Linked DNA regions of Prochlorococcus marinus str. MIT 0919. The protein of the gene in region 1 interacts with the protein of each later gene in a pairwise test. Links are inferred from orthologs where the notes say so. Each region holds a gene or a part of one and is shown on either strand. Other genes may lie near its edges.

What was found. Proteins that work in one complex are often made in the same cells at the same time.
Region 2: the proteins of cysE (region 1) and cysK interact in binary tests that used the Escherichia coli proteins (3 or more experiments, as listed by UniProt). The link is inferred for Prochlorococcus marinus str. MIT 0919 from one-to-one orthologs.

What each region holds. Positions count from the first base shown.
Region 1 is NZ_CP114779.1:1,085,497-1,091,139, reverse strand. What follows is about bases 2,722-5,584. They hold cysE (serine O-acetyltransferase), read right to left. Parts: upstream 4,588-5,584; coding sequence 3,856-4,587; downstream 2,722-3,855. Other genes in these bases: O5635_RS06085 (GntR family transcriptional regulator), read right to left, coding at 4,615-5,584; secA (preprotein translocase subunit SecA), read left to right, coding at 2,722-3,845. Also shown: ribH (6,7-dimethyl-8-ribityllumazine synthase), read left to right, coding at 1-215; O5635_RS06100 (GNAT family N-acetyltransferase), read right to left, coding at 381-851; more of secA, read left to right, coding at 999-2,721; more of O5635_RS06085, read right to left, coding at 5,585-5,601.
Region 2 is NZ_CP114779.1:1,556,052-1,564,535, reverse strand. What follows is about bases 2,218-5,029. They hold cysK (cysteine synthase A), read left to right. Parts: upstream 2,218-3,040; coding sequence 3,041-4,018; downstream 4,019-5,029. Other genes in these bases: queA (tRNA preQ1(34) S-adenosylmethionine ribosyltransferase-isomerase QueA), read right to left, coding at 4,032-5,029; O5635_RS08545 (PLP-dependent transferase), read left to right, coding at 2,218-2,955. Outside these bases: O5635_RS08555 (N-acetyl sugar amidotransferase), read left to right, coding at 1-28; O5635_RS08550 (trans-sulfuration enzyme family protein), read left to right, coding at 317-1,486; more of O5635_RS08545, read left to right, coding at 1,483-2,217; more of queA, read right to left, coding at 5,030-5,147; O5635_RS08530 (dihydrolipoamide acetyltransferase family protein), read right to left, coding at 5,185-6,558; O5635_RS08525 (YlqD family protein), read right to left, coding at 7,004-7,435; O5635_RS08520 (AMP-binding protein), read right to left, coding at 7,516-8,484.

The DNA.
Region 1 (5,643 bases):
GAGGAGACACGCCACATTTTGAAGTAGTTATTAATGAATCTAGTAAAGGGATTGCTTCCGTTGCTAGGGAAATTGGCATACCAATTATTTTTGGTGTTTTAACTACTGACACAATGCAGCAAGCTTTAGAAAGGGCCGGTATCAAAAGCAATCTTGGCTGGAATTATGCTTTGCAAGCTCTAGAAATGGCTTCATTAATGAAAGTATTGAGTTGATAAATCATTATTAATTAACTATTGGATTGACCATTTCCCCTTTTTTAAGGCATGCTCTTCATAAAGGGTTAAAACCTTTCTCGCGGATGTAGCTCAGTGGTAGAGCATCTCCTTGCCAAGGAGAGGGTCGAGAGTTCGAATCTCTTCATCCGCTTTCTAAAATTCTTAGAAAGACTTTGCTTTATTAACTTTAATTAGTAAATCCTGGTCGGCACAAAGTTTGAAGCCAATTTGCTTATAAAACTCTTGTTGATGAGTGGTCATTAAATATATTTTTTCTATCCCTTTCATTGAAGGGGATGATACAAGGGCTTCTACAACGGTTCTCCCTAGCCCTTGTCCTTGTAGGTCACCTGCTACAACTACGTCCCAAAGGACACCTCTATAGACACCATCACTGATGGCTCTTCCAAATCCAACCATTCTTTGACCGTCCCAAATCGAAACTACAACAGTACTTTTTGCCAATAATTTACGAAGATTTTTGTAGCTTCTATTCTGAGCCCAAAAAGCATGAGTATCTAGCAGCCTTTTTAATTCGAATAAACCTCTTTTGGGTATTAGATGTGGACCTAACCCAAGCCAACGCAACCCAGGAGCTCCTGATGCATGTTTAATGAGCTTTAAGGATGTCATGCAAATAAATTAAATCCTTTTTGGATGAAAAAGGTTTCTTTTTGATTGGATAATTTAATAGTTGTTTTATAGCGCTTAATATTTTTCTACTAAGTTTTGATCTTGGTCGTTGTTAGGCTTAATAAGTATATTTTCGACTTGCTGACCATGCTCAAGCTTTTGCTGGGAGACCCCAACGCCAGAAAGCTCAAGCGTTACCAGCCAATTGTAAGTGATATCAATCTCTTAGAAGAGGTGATATCGCCTTTGAGTGATGATCAATTACGTTCTAAAACGGTTGATTTTCGAACTCGTGTAGGAAATGTTTCAGGTCTAGAAAAACAGCGAGAATTATTGGATGAGCTTCTTCCAGAAGTTTTTGCAGTAGTTAGAGAAGCTAGTAAACGAGTATTAGGAATGCGTCATTTTGATGTGCAATTAATTGGGGGGATGGTTTTACATGAAGGTCAAATTGCCGAAATGAAAACTGGAGAAGGCAAAACTTTGGTTGCAACTTTGCCAAGTTTTTTAAATGCTTTAACTGGCAGAGGTGTTCATGTAGTGACTGTGAATGATTATTTGGCACGAAGAGATGCTGAATGGATGGGGCAAGTGCATCGATTTCTTGGTTTGACCGTTGGTTTGATTCAGCAGGATATGGACCCATTAGAAAGACGTAAAAATTATGAATGTGATATTACTTATGCAACTAATTCTGAATTAGGTTTTGACTATTTGAGAGATAATATGGCTGCTGACCTTAATGAAATAGTTCAAAGAGATTTTCAATTCTGTATTATTGATGAAGTTGATTCAATTTTGATTGATGAGGCACGAACACCACTAATTATTTCAGGTCAAGTAGAAAGGCCACAAGAAAAGTATGAAAAGGCTGCAGAGGTTGTTTACTCTTTAAATAGAGCTGCTGAAATGGGAAAAGATGGTATTGACCCTGAAGGGGACTATGAGGTTGATGAGAAGCAAAGAACTTGTACTTTGACAGATGAAGGGTTTTCTAAATCTGAACAATTACTTAAAGTTAGTGATTTATATGATCCAAAAGATCCATGGGCTCACTACATAACTAATGCGTTAAAAGCAAAAGAATTATTTATTAAAGATGTTAACTATATAGTACGAAATGGAGAAGCAGTTATTGTTGATGAGTTTACTGGCCGAGTGATGCCAGGACGCAGATGGAGTGATGGACAGCATCAAGCAATTGAAGCAAAAGAGCAATTAAATATTCAACCAGAGACACAAACATTGGCTTCTATTACATATCAGAACTTCTTTCTGTTGTATCCACGCTTAGCGGGTATGACTGGAACTGCAAAAACTGAAGAAGTTGAATTTGAAAAAACATATAAGCTTGAAACAACTGTTATTCCTACAAATAGGCCTCGCTCAAGAAAAGATTGGGTAGATCAGGTTTATAAAACTGAAGATGGTAAATGGAGAGCAGTGGCTAATGAGACGGCAGGTATTCATAAGCAAGGAAGACCTGTTTTGGTTGGTACTACTAGTGTTGAAAAAAGTGAACTTCTTAGTGCCTTATTAGCCGATCAAGAGATTCCACATAATTTATTAAATGCTAAGCCGGAAAATGTTGAACGAGAAGCAGAAATTGTTGCTCAAGCGGGGAGAGCCGGTGCTGTGACAATTGCTACCAATATGGCTGGGAGAGGTACGGACATCATTCTTGGGGGAAATAGTGACTATATGGCGAGATTAAAATTAAGAGAGGTTCTTTTACCAAAACTAGTCAAGCCTGAAGCAGGCCACAAGCCACCTGTGCCTTTGCAGCGTCGTCAGGAATCTCCTGGTGGTTTTGGAAAAGATGAAGATCCAAATGCAACAATTATTAAGAGCAAGCCTCCTAGCGAAGCTAGTGCAATAGGCACCTTATACCCATGTGTGCTTACAGAAGAAACTCAGAAAGTACTTATAGATTTAGAGCGCAAATTAGTTAAAGAATGGGGAGATAGAACTTTTACATCTATTGAGTTGGAGGATCGCATATCTACGGCTGCTGAGAAGGCACCAACTGATGATTTGCTAATACAATCTCTGAGAGAAGCAATTGCATTAGTTAAATCTGAATATGATGTAGTTGTTGAAAAGGAAGAAATTCATGTTCGTGAAGCTGGAGGTTTGCATGTTATTGGTACTGAAAGGCATGAATCTCGTCGAGTAGATAATCAATTAAGAGGTAGGGCTGGTAGGCAAGGTGATTTGGGAAGTACAAGGTTCTTTTTATCTCTAGGTGATAATTTGCTCCGTATTTTTGGTGGTGAAAGAGTCGCTGGATTAATGAACGCTTTTAAAGTTGATGAAGACATGCCTATTGAATCCGGGATGTTAACTAGATCATTAGAGAGTGCTCAAAAGAAAGTAGAAACTTATTATTATGATATTAGAAAACAAGTATTTGAATATGATGAAGTTATGAATAATCAACGACGTGCTGTTTATTCTGAACGAAGAAGAGTTTTAGATGGTGTTGGTTTAAAAAGACAAGTTATTGGCTATGGAGAAAAGACTATGGAGGAAATTGTTTATGCTTATGTCAATCCAGACTTGCCTTCTGAGGAATGGGACTTGGCTCAACTAGTTGGAAAAGTTCAAGAGTTTGTTAATTTGCTGGGTGATTTGAAACCTGATGATTTAGATGGACTAGATATTGATGAGTTAAAAGCATTTCTCCAAGAGCAATTACGTAATGCTTATGATGTTAAGGAAGCGCAAATTGAGGAGCAGAGGCCTGGATTAATGCGTGAAGCAGAAAGATTTTTCATTCTTCAACAGATTGATACTCTTTGGAGAGAACATTTACAAGCTATGGATGCGTTAAGGGAATCAGTTGGACTGAGAGGGTATGGGCAAAAAGATCCTTTAATTGAATATAAAAATGAAGGTTATGATATGTTCCTTGAAATGATGACAAATATGCGTAGAAATGTTATTTATTCTATGTTTATGTTCCAGCCAGCCCCTGCATCGGATCAAAAATAATTCTTCTAACCTAATCTCCTAAAAATTCAATAATTTCCTTGTCCTTTAAACTCTGAGCTTTGCCAGGAGAAACATTATTAGAATTATTATCGTCAACAAGAACTTTCAAGGCGTTATTCATAGCATTGACTTGGCCTTCGAGATAATCAATTCTTTCCATAAGGTTTCTTATGACGTTTGCTTCTGTATCAGGCAAAGCAGAGTGAGCTAAAGGATTAATACGTACTCCACTTTGATGGACAACTCGGCCTGGGATTCCTACAACTGTACTATCAGCTTCTACATCTCTCACTACAACAGAGCCAGCACCTATTCTGGTATTAGTCCCGACTTTTATAGCTCCTAGTACTTTGGCACCAGCACCTATTACTACATTTTCTGCCAATGTGGGATGTCTTTTGCCGTGATCTTTGCCGGTACCACCAAGAGTAACACCTTGGTATAGCAGACATCTATTGCCTATTTCAGTTGTTTCCCCTATTACTACTCCCATTCCATGATCGATAAAAACTCCTTTACCAATTTGAGCTCCTGGATGTATTTCAATACCCGTTAATGATCGTGTTGCTTGGCTAAGCAGTCTTGGCAGAAGAGGAATTCCCAACTTCCATATCCGATGACTAATTCTATGAAGAAAGATGGCTTGAAAGCCTGGGTAGCAAAGAATAATTTCGAGTAGTCCTCTAGCTGCAGGATCTCTTTCTCGAATGATTGCTATGTCTGATTTGATGGCTTTAAGCATTTGCTCAAAGGGAAAATAATTAGTTGGTTATTTGATAAGGCCTATCTCTTTTCGAAGTTGTTCAATAGTTGATTCACTGAGATAATTTTCAGCACAATGTATTTGTGGCATTCGCATAAGTTGAGATCTGTTTTGTCTAAGTGTATGTTCAATTAGTGGAAGGCTTGGGCTGTCACATAAGACGTAATTAGCTGCTCTTAAAAGAGCAAGTAATCTGCTGCCTACATCAGGATTAGCTGTCATTAGTAGTAGTTCATTGCCTCTCATGCTGTGAAGAATTACTTCCGCAGCTCTGAGAATGCCAGGACTAATACTCACAATTCCAACACAACTACCTGCTCTCAGTTCTTTTAACATTGATAATTCATTTCGAAAATCACTAAGGTCTACTGCAATTGCTCTTACTCCATGCTGCTTAGCTAATTCTTCAAGTGGTTGAAGAAAATAACGACTAGTTACTACTGTTCCATTGTTAGAACTTTCAAGTACACTTTCTAATTCTTCCATGGGAACTACCTCTACTGGAACATTTAAGTTAGGTTCAAGTTCTTCGGCTATAAGCATTGAAGCCCCAATATCTTCTCTAGGAGTACTTACCAATACCCTGGCACCACATCTCAACCGCCAGTCAATTTCTTTCACAAATAGCTCTCTTGTTTGCTGAAGTGTGCACCCAGCATTTAGGAGACCATCAACAGATTTCCTCACCTCTTGATCTATATCAATAACACCTTTATTTCTATAATTGGAAGAAGTTTTGACTTCGCGTTGTTTTTGTTGATCTCGAACATATATCCCTGAACCAGCTATTGCTTCTACTACCCCGTCAGTTTCTAATTGTCGATATACCTTACTAATAGTATTCCTATGCAGTCCAGTCTGCATTGCGAGTTGACGAGTGCTAGGAAGCCTGTGTCCAGGCGGGTAATGCCTAGCTGCTATTGCAAAGCAAATCTGATTATAAAGTTGACTGGATGCAGGAATATCACTTTCCTGCTGGATATGGAATCTCACGCCTTTATGCCAGGTCTGAATGTGACCAACATAATTAATTAA
Region 2 (8,484 bases), 470 kb from region 1 along the record:
CTGGAAAAAAACCATGCTTAACAATTAAATCTGGCTGCAAGCTCTAGGTTAACTATTTCTCTTTGTAATACAAGACTTTCAGATGTATAACATAAAAAAGAAGCATTTTATCGTCTAAAGCAAGGATTGAATTCTAGTTAATCTTGTGTAAGCCTCAATTGTATTTTGCGGTAAGCCTATAGGCACGTAAGATTCAAAATATCCTGATTAAACTCTGTTTTAAATGACGAAAAGTCTTTAGATAAACAAAAGTATTCTCCAGAGAAAAATATTTCATAGAATTATCTAAGCTGAAGAAATTCGGGGACTGTTTAAAGTGGCATCAACTAATCAAAACAAAAATAATACTGCCGGCATAAGCACTCAATTGATTCATCATGGCGAAACCTTCGCTGAAAAGACTGGTACGGTTATGCCTCCGATATTTCAAAGCTCTACATTTGAGCATGGCAACCCGGGAGGGTTCGACTACACCCGATCAGGCAACCCTAATTTTAGAGTCTTGGAGTCTATCTTGGCTTCACTAGAGAATTGTAGATATTCGACAGTTTTCGCTTCTGGAGTTAGTGCTGTTACAGCTGTGGCTGCCTCACTTAAGACAGGAGACCTTGTCCTGTGTGAAGAGAACTTATACGGATGTACAGTACGTTTATTTGAACAAGTTTTTAATAAATTTGGCATAAGAACACAATGGATTGACTTTACCAAAGATGCCTCAATTAATTCAATCACTGAGCATAACCCAGACATGATTTGGATTGAGAGTCCGACCAATCCTCTTTTGAAAATAATTGATATTGAAAAGGTCTGTGGCATTGCTAAAAAGCACAACGTACCAGTAGTCGTAGATAACACATTCGCTACAGGACTAATTCAGAAACCATTGGATTTAGGTGCCACCATGTCCTTGACAAGTACAACTAAATACATCAATGGTCATTCAGATGCTTTAGGAGGCGTGGTTTGTACCAATGATCCTTCTTGGTCTGAAAAAATGAGGTTTTCTCAGAAAGCTTTAGGTCTTCAATCTTCTCCTTTTGATTGTTGGCTCATCACTCGAGGTGTAAAAACACTACCTTTAAGACTTGAAAAACAAGTGCAGAATGCATTCTCTTTAGCAACTGAATTGGCAGAAAATCCCGTAGTAGAAGAAATTATATATCCTTTTCACCCAAGCCATCCTCAATATGATTTAGCAAAAAAACAAATGCGTTTCGGAGGAGCAATTGTTACTGCCAAGCTTAAAACCAATCAATCAGAAACATACTCATTTTGTAAAAGTCTTAGCTATTTCACCATGGCTGAAAGCCTTGGTGGAGTGGAGAGTCTTGTCTGTCATCCGGCGACCATGACTCATGCATCCGTATCTAACAAAGCAAAGGATTTCCTAGGTATCACTGAATCTCTTGTAAGGTTTTCAGTTGGCTGTGAAGACTTTATCGATCTTAGTAACGATCTAAAGCATGGCTTAAATCAATTGAAGTGACTGAAAGAAATTTGCTACTAGACCCCTACTGGGAGGCCAGAGATACTGGAAAAGCAATTCCTCAGAGCCCCCATGCTGTCTCTGTAGCCTTGCCGCTCTGGAGGGATGTTATTGCGTATGAGGAAAACGATCCAGCATGCATGGCAACTCTACAATCTATTTATCCACGATTTGGGTTAAATCCTATAGTGGCTCAAATAGCTAATAGAGCTTTAAGCAAATCAGAGCAATCGCAAAATACTTGTTGGCCTTACCCGAATCTTCCTACTGCGAAAAAGGCTAGACAATATTGCAAAAGTGTCACCCCCAATGCGCATATAACAATAAAAGAAGAATCTGGTCTCTTTTGCTTAATTGTTGATGAACACACAACTCCCACTGCTAAAGCGTTTTGGCAGCACACTGGCCTAGGGGCCTCATCAAGGCAGGCTGCGATAGCACTTAACCAAGAGAAGTCTCCTTTAGCTTCTGATGGAGAGAGGGCTAGAGAGTTAATACGAAATCGATTAGCACATATATATGGTTGCGAATCGAGCTTAATCCATATTCATCCTTCAGGGATGGCAGCACTCACAACAGCACTTGAAGCATTAAATAGACTGAGTTTCAACAAAGCATCATTTCAAGTTGGCTTCCCTTATGTTGACGTCTTAAAACTTCCTGAAAAAATATTTAACGGTAGTGAACTGAGCCTCACAAAAGACCCTTGTAAGCTAGAGATAGAACTTGACCAAAAAAGGCCCTCGGCATTAATAGTTGAGCTTCCAAGCAACCCAATGCTGCAATGTGTTGACTTGCCTTTAATATCAAAACTTGCTCATCAGAGGGGTATACCAGTCATTGCTGATGACACTATTGGATCTCCTGTAAATATTGATGCATTACCTTATGCAGATTTAATATTTAGTTCATTAACAAAAAGTTTTGCTGGACGAGGTGACATTCTTGCTGGGTCTCTGGTCATTAGCCCTCATTCGAAATGGAAACAGCTATTCCAAGAAACAATTCCTAATTCTTTACTAGCAGAACTATCTGATTCAGACTCAATTGCTCTTGAAAAGGCTAGTAAGGATGTACATCTTCGCATAAACGAATTAAACAATTCTTGCTTGGTTTTAAAAAGAAATCTTGAAGACCACCCTGATGTCAAAAGAGTTTTCCATCCAGAACATTGTTCAAACTTCAAGTCTCTTATGCGGCCTAAAGCTGGTTTTGGATGTCTACTTTCACTTGAGTTATTCGGAGGTTTAGCAAAAACAAAAAGATTTTATAATTCTTTAAAAGTTTGCAAAGGTCCAAGCTTAGGAACAAATTTCACCTTGGCATGTCCATACGTTCTATTAGCTCATTACCAAGAATTAAAATGGGCAGAAGAATGCGGGGTACCCTCAAACCTTCTGCGAATTTCAGTCGGACTTGAAAAACCAAGTGAACTTTGGGAACGCTTTAAAACAGCCTTGAATACCTAAAAAGCATCTAAGCGTTATTAGTTGAAGTCAGTTACGTGCAATATGGCTAGATTTTGGCTAATTATATAAAAAGTAAATTTTTAAAATGGCTCGTATTTACGAAGATAACAGTGCTGCAATCGGCAACACCCCCTTAGTAAGGCTTAACTCTGTTACCAAAAATGCTAAGGCGAATGTACTAGCAAAAATTGAAGGACGCAATCCTGCCTACAGCGTCAAATGCAGAATTGGAGCAAACATGATTTGGGATGCTGAGCAAAAAGGCTTGTTAACGAAAAATCAAACAATCATTGAACCAACTTCAGGCAATACAGGTATCGCACTTGCATTTACTGCTGCAGCAAGAGGATACAAGATAGTTTTGACAATGCCTGAATCTATGTCTTTAGAAAGACGTAGAGTCATGTCAGTTCTTGGAGCAGAGTTAATTCTCACTGAAGCAGCCAAAGGAATGCCAGGTGCAATTGCAAAAGCTAAAGAGATAGCAGAAAGTGATTCAAAAAAATATTTCATGCCAGGACAATTCGACAATCCTGCAAACCCAGAAATCCATTTCAAGACAACGGGGCCAGAAATTTGGAACGACTGTGATGGAAATATTGATGTGCTTGTCGCAGGCGTAGGGACAGGAGGAACAATTACAGGCATTTCAAAGTTTTTAAAAGAAGAGAAAGGCAAGTCAATTCTTTCAGTCGCAGTAGAGCCTTCACATAGTCCTGTAATCACCCAAACTCTTAATGGAGAAGAAGTAAAGCCTGGTCCTCATAAAATCCAAGGTATTGGAGCTGGTTTTATCCCCAAGAACCTAGATCTTTCTGTAGTCGATCGTGTAGAGCAAGTAACGAATGAAGAATCCATTGACATGGCTCTCCGTCTCTCCAAAGAAGAAGGTCTGCTCGTTGGGATATCTTGTGGAGCTGCCGCTACAGCCGCTATTAGACTGGCAGAACAAGAAGAATTTGCAGGGAAAACTATTGTTGTAATCCTTCCAGATTTAGCCGAAAGATACCTTTCTTCCGTAATGTTTAGTGACGTGCCAAGTGGAATTCTTGAACAACCCTAACCCAATTAATATTTCAACTGCGAGCTTCAGGTAATACAGCTTCTGGTGTAATCAACATTGCATCTCCATAGGAAAAGAAACGATACCTACGATCTATTGCTTCTTTATAAACTGCTAGCAAGCGCTCTCTCCCAATGAGAGCACTGACTAATAGTAATAAAGAACTTTTAGGTAAATGAAAATTTGTCAACAGTCCATCTATTGCGCCAAATTGATGGCCAGGCTTTATCACTAAATCTACTGATCCCTTAAAAGGTATTAAAGATCCGTCCCCTAATGCGAACGAAGCTTCTAGTGACCTCACGGTTGTTGTTCCCACAGCAATAACACGACCACCACGAGCTTGGCAATCTGCAATAGCATCAATTACTTCTTGCTTGACTTCGACCCATTCTTTATGGAGTTCAAGGTCTATAAGGTCCTCCTTCTCTAAAGGTCTAAAAGTACCAAGACCAACATGTAAAGTTACGCTTACTTGTCTAATCCCACGAAGTTGAAAGGCATTTAAAAGTTCATCACTTAAATGCAAACCCGCTGTTGGAGCAGCAACAGCTCCCGGTCGAGAGGCATACCGAGTTTGATAGCGACTTTCATCCGTGGAGTCATGTCTTTGAATATATGGAGGGAGTGGAACCTCTCCATATCTTTCGAGGAAATTCTCGATAGTTTCTCTTTCACTAAAACATTTAGGGAATTGAACTACTCTTCCACCAGTAAGATTATCTTTACGAATAACTTGTAGACGCACAGGCTCCTGCTCTAAAGACTCCAACCACAAATAATCACCAGGCTTCATCTTCTTGGCTGGCTTGCCCAAACAAAGCCATAGGCCCTCACCTTGTGGCTCAAGTAATAACAGCTCCGCTAAGGAACCACTTGCTAAACGTACTCGAACTCGTGCTTTCAAAACACGAGTATCATTCATGACAATCAAATCACCTGCATGCAACTCATCAACCAAATCCCATACCTTTAAATGTTTTATGCCTAATGAGTTTTTCTGAAGCTCTTTAGAAATAAGCATTAATCGAGCCTCATGACGGGGGTCTAATGGCTCTTGGGCTATAAGCCTCTGATCCAACTTATAGTCATAAGAACTTAGTAATAAATCTCTTTTCAAAATTGACAATCTATGCGGATATTTTTAATTGAATTAACAAAACTCTTTATGAGGAAATATCCTCAGGATGATTTTCAATCAAGTTGGCCAGATCTCTTAAAAAAGCCGCACCATCTGCTCCATAAATCACTCTATGGTCCGCAGTAAGATTCACTTGCATTTGTTTCTTGACCGAAATCGAACCATCCTTGCCTGCTACGACTGTGGGCAAGGATGCAGCGACAGCCAAAATCGCTCCTGTACCTGGCGGGAGTATTGCATCAAATCGATCAACTCCAAACATGCCCAAGTTTGAAAGAGTAAAAGTTCCACTGTTGTATTCATTTGGCTGAAGTTGTTTTGATCTAGATCGCTTAACTAAATCTGCCCATTGACGTGACAATTCAAATAAATCCGTATGATCAGCATCCTGCAGGACAGGTGTTATAAGACCACCTTCCTCCATTGCAACTGCTACAGCAACATTAATTTGGGACGGGTAAGACATGCCCTCATTTGTAAAAGTCACATTTAACTGAGGATGTCGAGAAAGGGTTTGACCAACTGCCTTAGCCAGCAAGGCAGTCATGGTTACCCCCTTTGGCTTAACTTGCTTATAAAAAGAATCAAGTTTATCTGTATTAATTGCATAGCCCACCCTGAAACAAGGAACAGACAAACTTGCTTCCATATTTCTATTAACTGCTTGCTGCAGAGTATTAAAAGCAATTGTTTCGCCCTGACCACCAAAGCTATTCCCCTTTGGTACCTCAACCTTATTAGAGTCATTAGTCAATGGAATGGCACTGTTCGCAGAGTCTTTTTTCTCATGCTGCACAGCTGCAGGAGCATTGCTTTCTGCAATCCATGGAACTGTTATTGGCTGACCCTGCGCTCTTTGAACATCCTCTAATTGAATTCTCCCATGCGGACCAGAGCCAGGGACTGTTGCTAAATCCACCCCAGTTTGAGAAGCAAACTTTCTAGCCTTTGGAGTCGCAACGATTCTCCCATCATTAACAATAATTGGTGCTGGTGTATTGATCGGTTGTCTTTGTGGCGGTGGTGGTGGTGAGACCTTGGAAGATGATTCTTCAGAGTTATTATTTTCTTTGGAAGACTGCGTCCCTTCCTGCTTAGGTAGTTTTGCGGCAGGTTGATTGGTTGGATTTTTTGCTTGAACATCAGCTATTTCACCTTCTGTTTCAACAATCAAACCGATAGTTTCCCCAACTGGCGCAGTCCCGCCATCTGGCATCAAAACAGCGGCAAGGAATCCATCTTGAAAAGATTCAACATCCATATCAGCCTTGTCTGACTCAACAACCAGGACGGCCTCCCCTCTCCCGACCTTGTCGCCTGGTTTCTTAAGCCATTCAACTATTTTCCCCTCAGTCATCGTTGAACTAAGAGCAGGCATAAAGATGTCGTGTGTTGCCAAAACGTTTCTCCAAGGAATGGTTGTTTAGGGATCTTCAGCGTCCTATTCAACAGAACTCCAGAACTGTGGAATGCTGCTGCCGGTTAATTCGTATTTTAGATCTCCATCCAACTACAGGCACAAAGATGCCAACTTTTATTTTAAAGGTTTCGGTATAGGCTTTGCTAAAAATTCCCAAACAACTCAACTGAACTCAACAGAAGATGTCATGAACATCAATGATAGAAAGCACTATTAAGAATAAAAATATGAATCCAGAATAATGTGAAATACTAGTTTTCAAGTAACTCCCTAGGGCAAGAGTTTTGAGAGAATTTGAACCCAACAAGTAGTAATGCACAAAATTGATTAATTGAGATAATCAATACAAGGAAAACTCTAAAGAGGTATAATTAAAACTAGAGATGTGGCTTTGTTACTAACTTATTATAAGGTATTCCAATAATTAAGATTGATCAATTGATTGGACAACTCCATCTTTAACTAATACCGAGACTTGCATTTTATTTACTAAATTATCTCCAACATTTAAATCACAAAAACTTTCAATCTGACCCTGCTCAACAATCTCATCCATTGCCAGCTCCCTTACTTGGGATTGATTTTGCAATAGATTTCTTTTTTGCTCTTCCAATTCGGACCGCTTCCCTGCAACTTGTTGTTGAACTTGAGCAACCTGATCTTGAATCCTAGGATCTAAAGGGTTTGCACTCTGGCTTCGTAGGCCCTCAACTATCTGTTGGCCTTCTTTCTCAAGCTGAGAAAGTTGTTGATCAGTATTTGCAATAGCACTGCTGATCTCTCTTTCAGCCTCTTCTTTCCAAGATGGAGTAACAACAGCTCTAATCGTGATAGAACGTTTTATAGAGATAGTCATCCTTAGAGAAAAACTTTATCAAAAGCCAAGACTCTCAGTGAATGTGAAATTGGTCAACCAAATAAACGGGTTAACAACAATCAAGAACTATAAATTAAAGCTATTGCATTTGAATCTCGTTCTGTGATTTGTTGGCGTTTTTGCTTCAATGTTTGAGTTAACAAACCATTTTCAATAGAAAACCCTTCTACAAAAGCGACCCCTGAAATTCTTTCATCAGGACGGCATCCCTGCCTCCTTAAGAGCAAATAATTAATCTCTCGCTTTAAAGCTTGCCTTAAATTGCTATCACCAACCCAGTCTTCAAAGTTTTCTGACAAAGAGATACCTTTTTGATGCGCCCACAAAAGCATCTGCTCAACATTAGGCACTACTAAAGCTCCTAATTGCTTCTGGTCTTGCCCCACAATCATTACTTGTTCAATTAATGAACTTGAAAGTAATTCTTCCTCTAATGGAGCTGGCTCTATATTCTCACCATTGCTTAATACAATCGTATCTTTAGCTCTTCCAGTTAAGACAAGTGAGCCATCGGGAAGCAACATTCCCAAGTCTCCTGTGTTAAACCATCCATCAGGATCCAAAACCTTAGCAGTCGCCTCTTCATTAGCTAAGTAACCGTTCATAACTTGAGGACCTCTTGCTAGAACTAAGCCCTTTTGATTGAAATTCAAGAGTCTGTAGTCTTCTTGGTCAACTATTTTTAATTCCGTCTCAGGTAGCGGGAGGCCTGAACTGCCTCTAATATTTCTCCACGGCCTGCGACAACTCAAGACTGGGCTGGTTTCTGTAAGTCCATAACCAACCAGCAATTCTATCCCTAATGCTTCAAAAAACTGATCGACATGAGGTGCAATGGCTCCACCTCCATTAATTGGGAACTTTAACCTTCCTCCACAAAGCTGCTTAAGAATTTTAGGCCATAGAAAATAAGAAGCTATGAAATGTATTGGCCACCTATAGATGACCTCTGCCAAAGCAAGTAGCCATTCCTTAAAATTCACATCAACTATCATTAGTTGTCGAATCTTCCTTAAAGCTATTTTGTA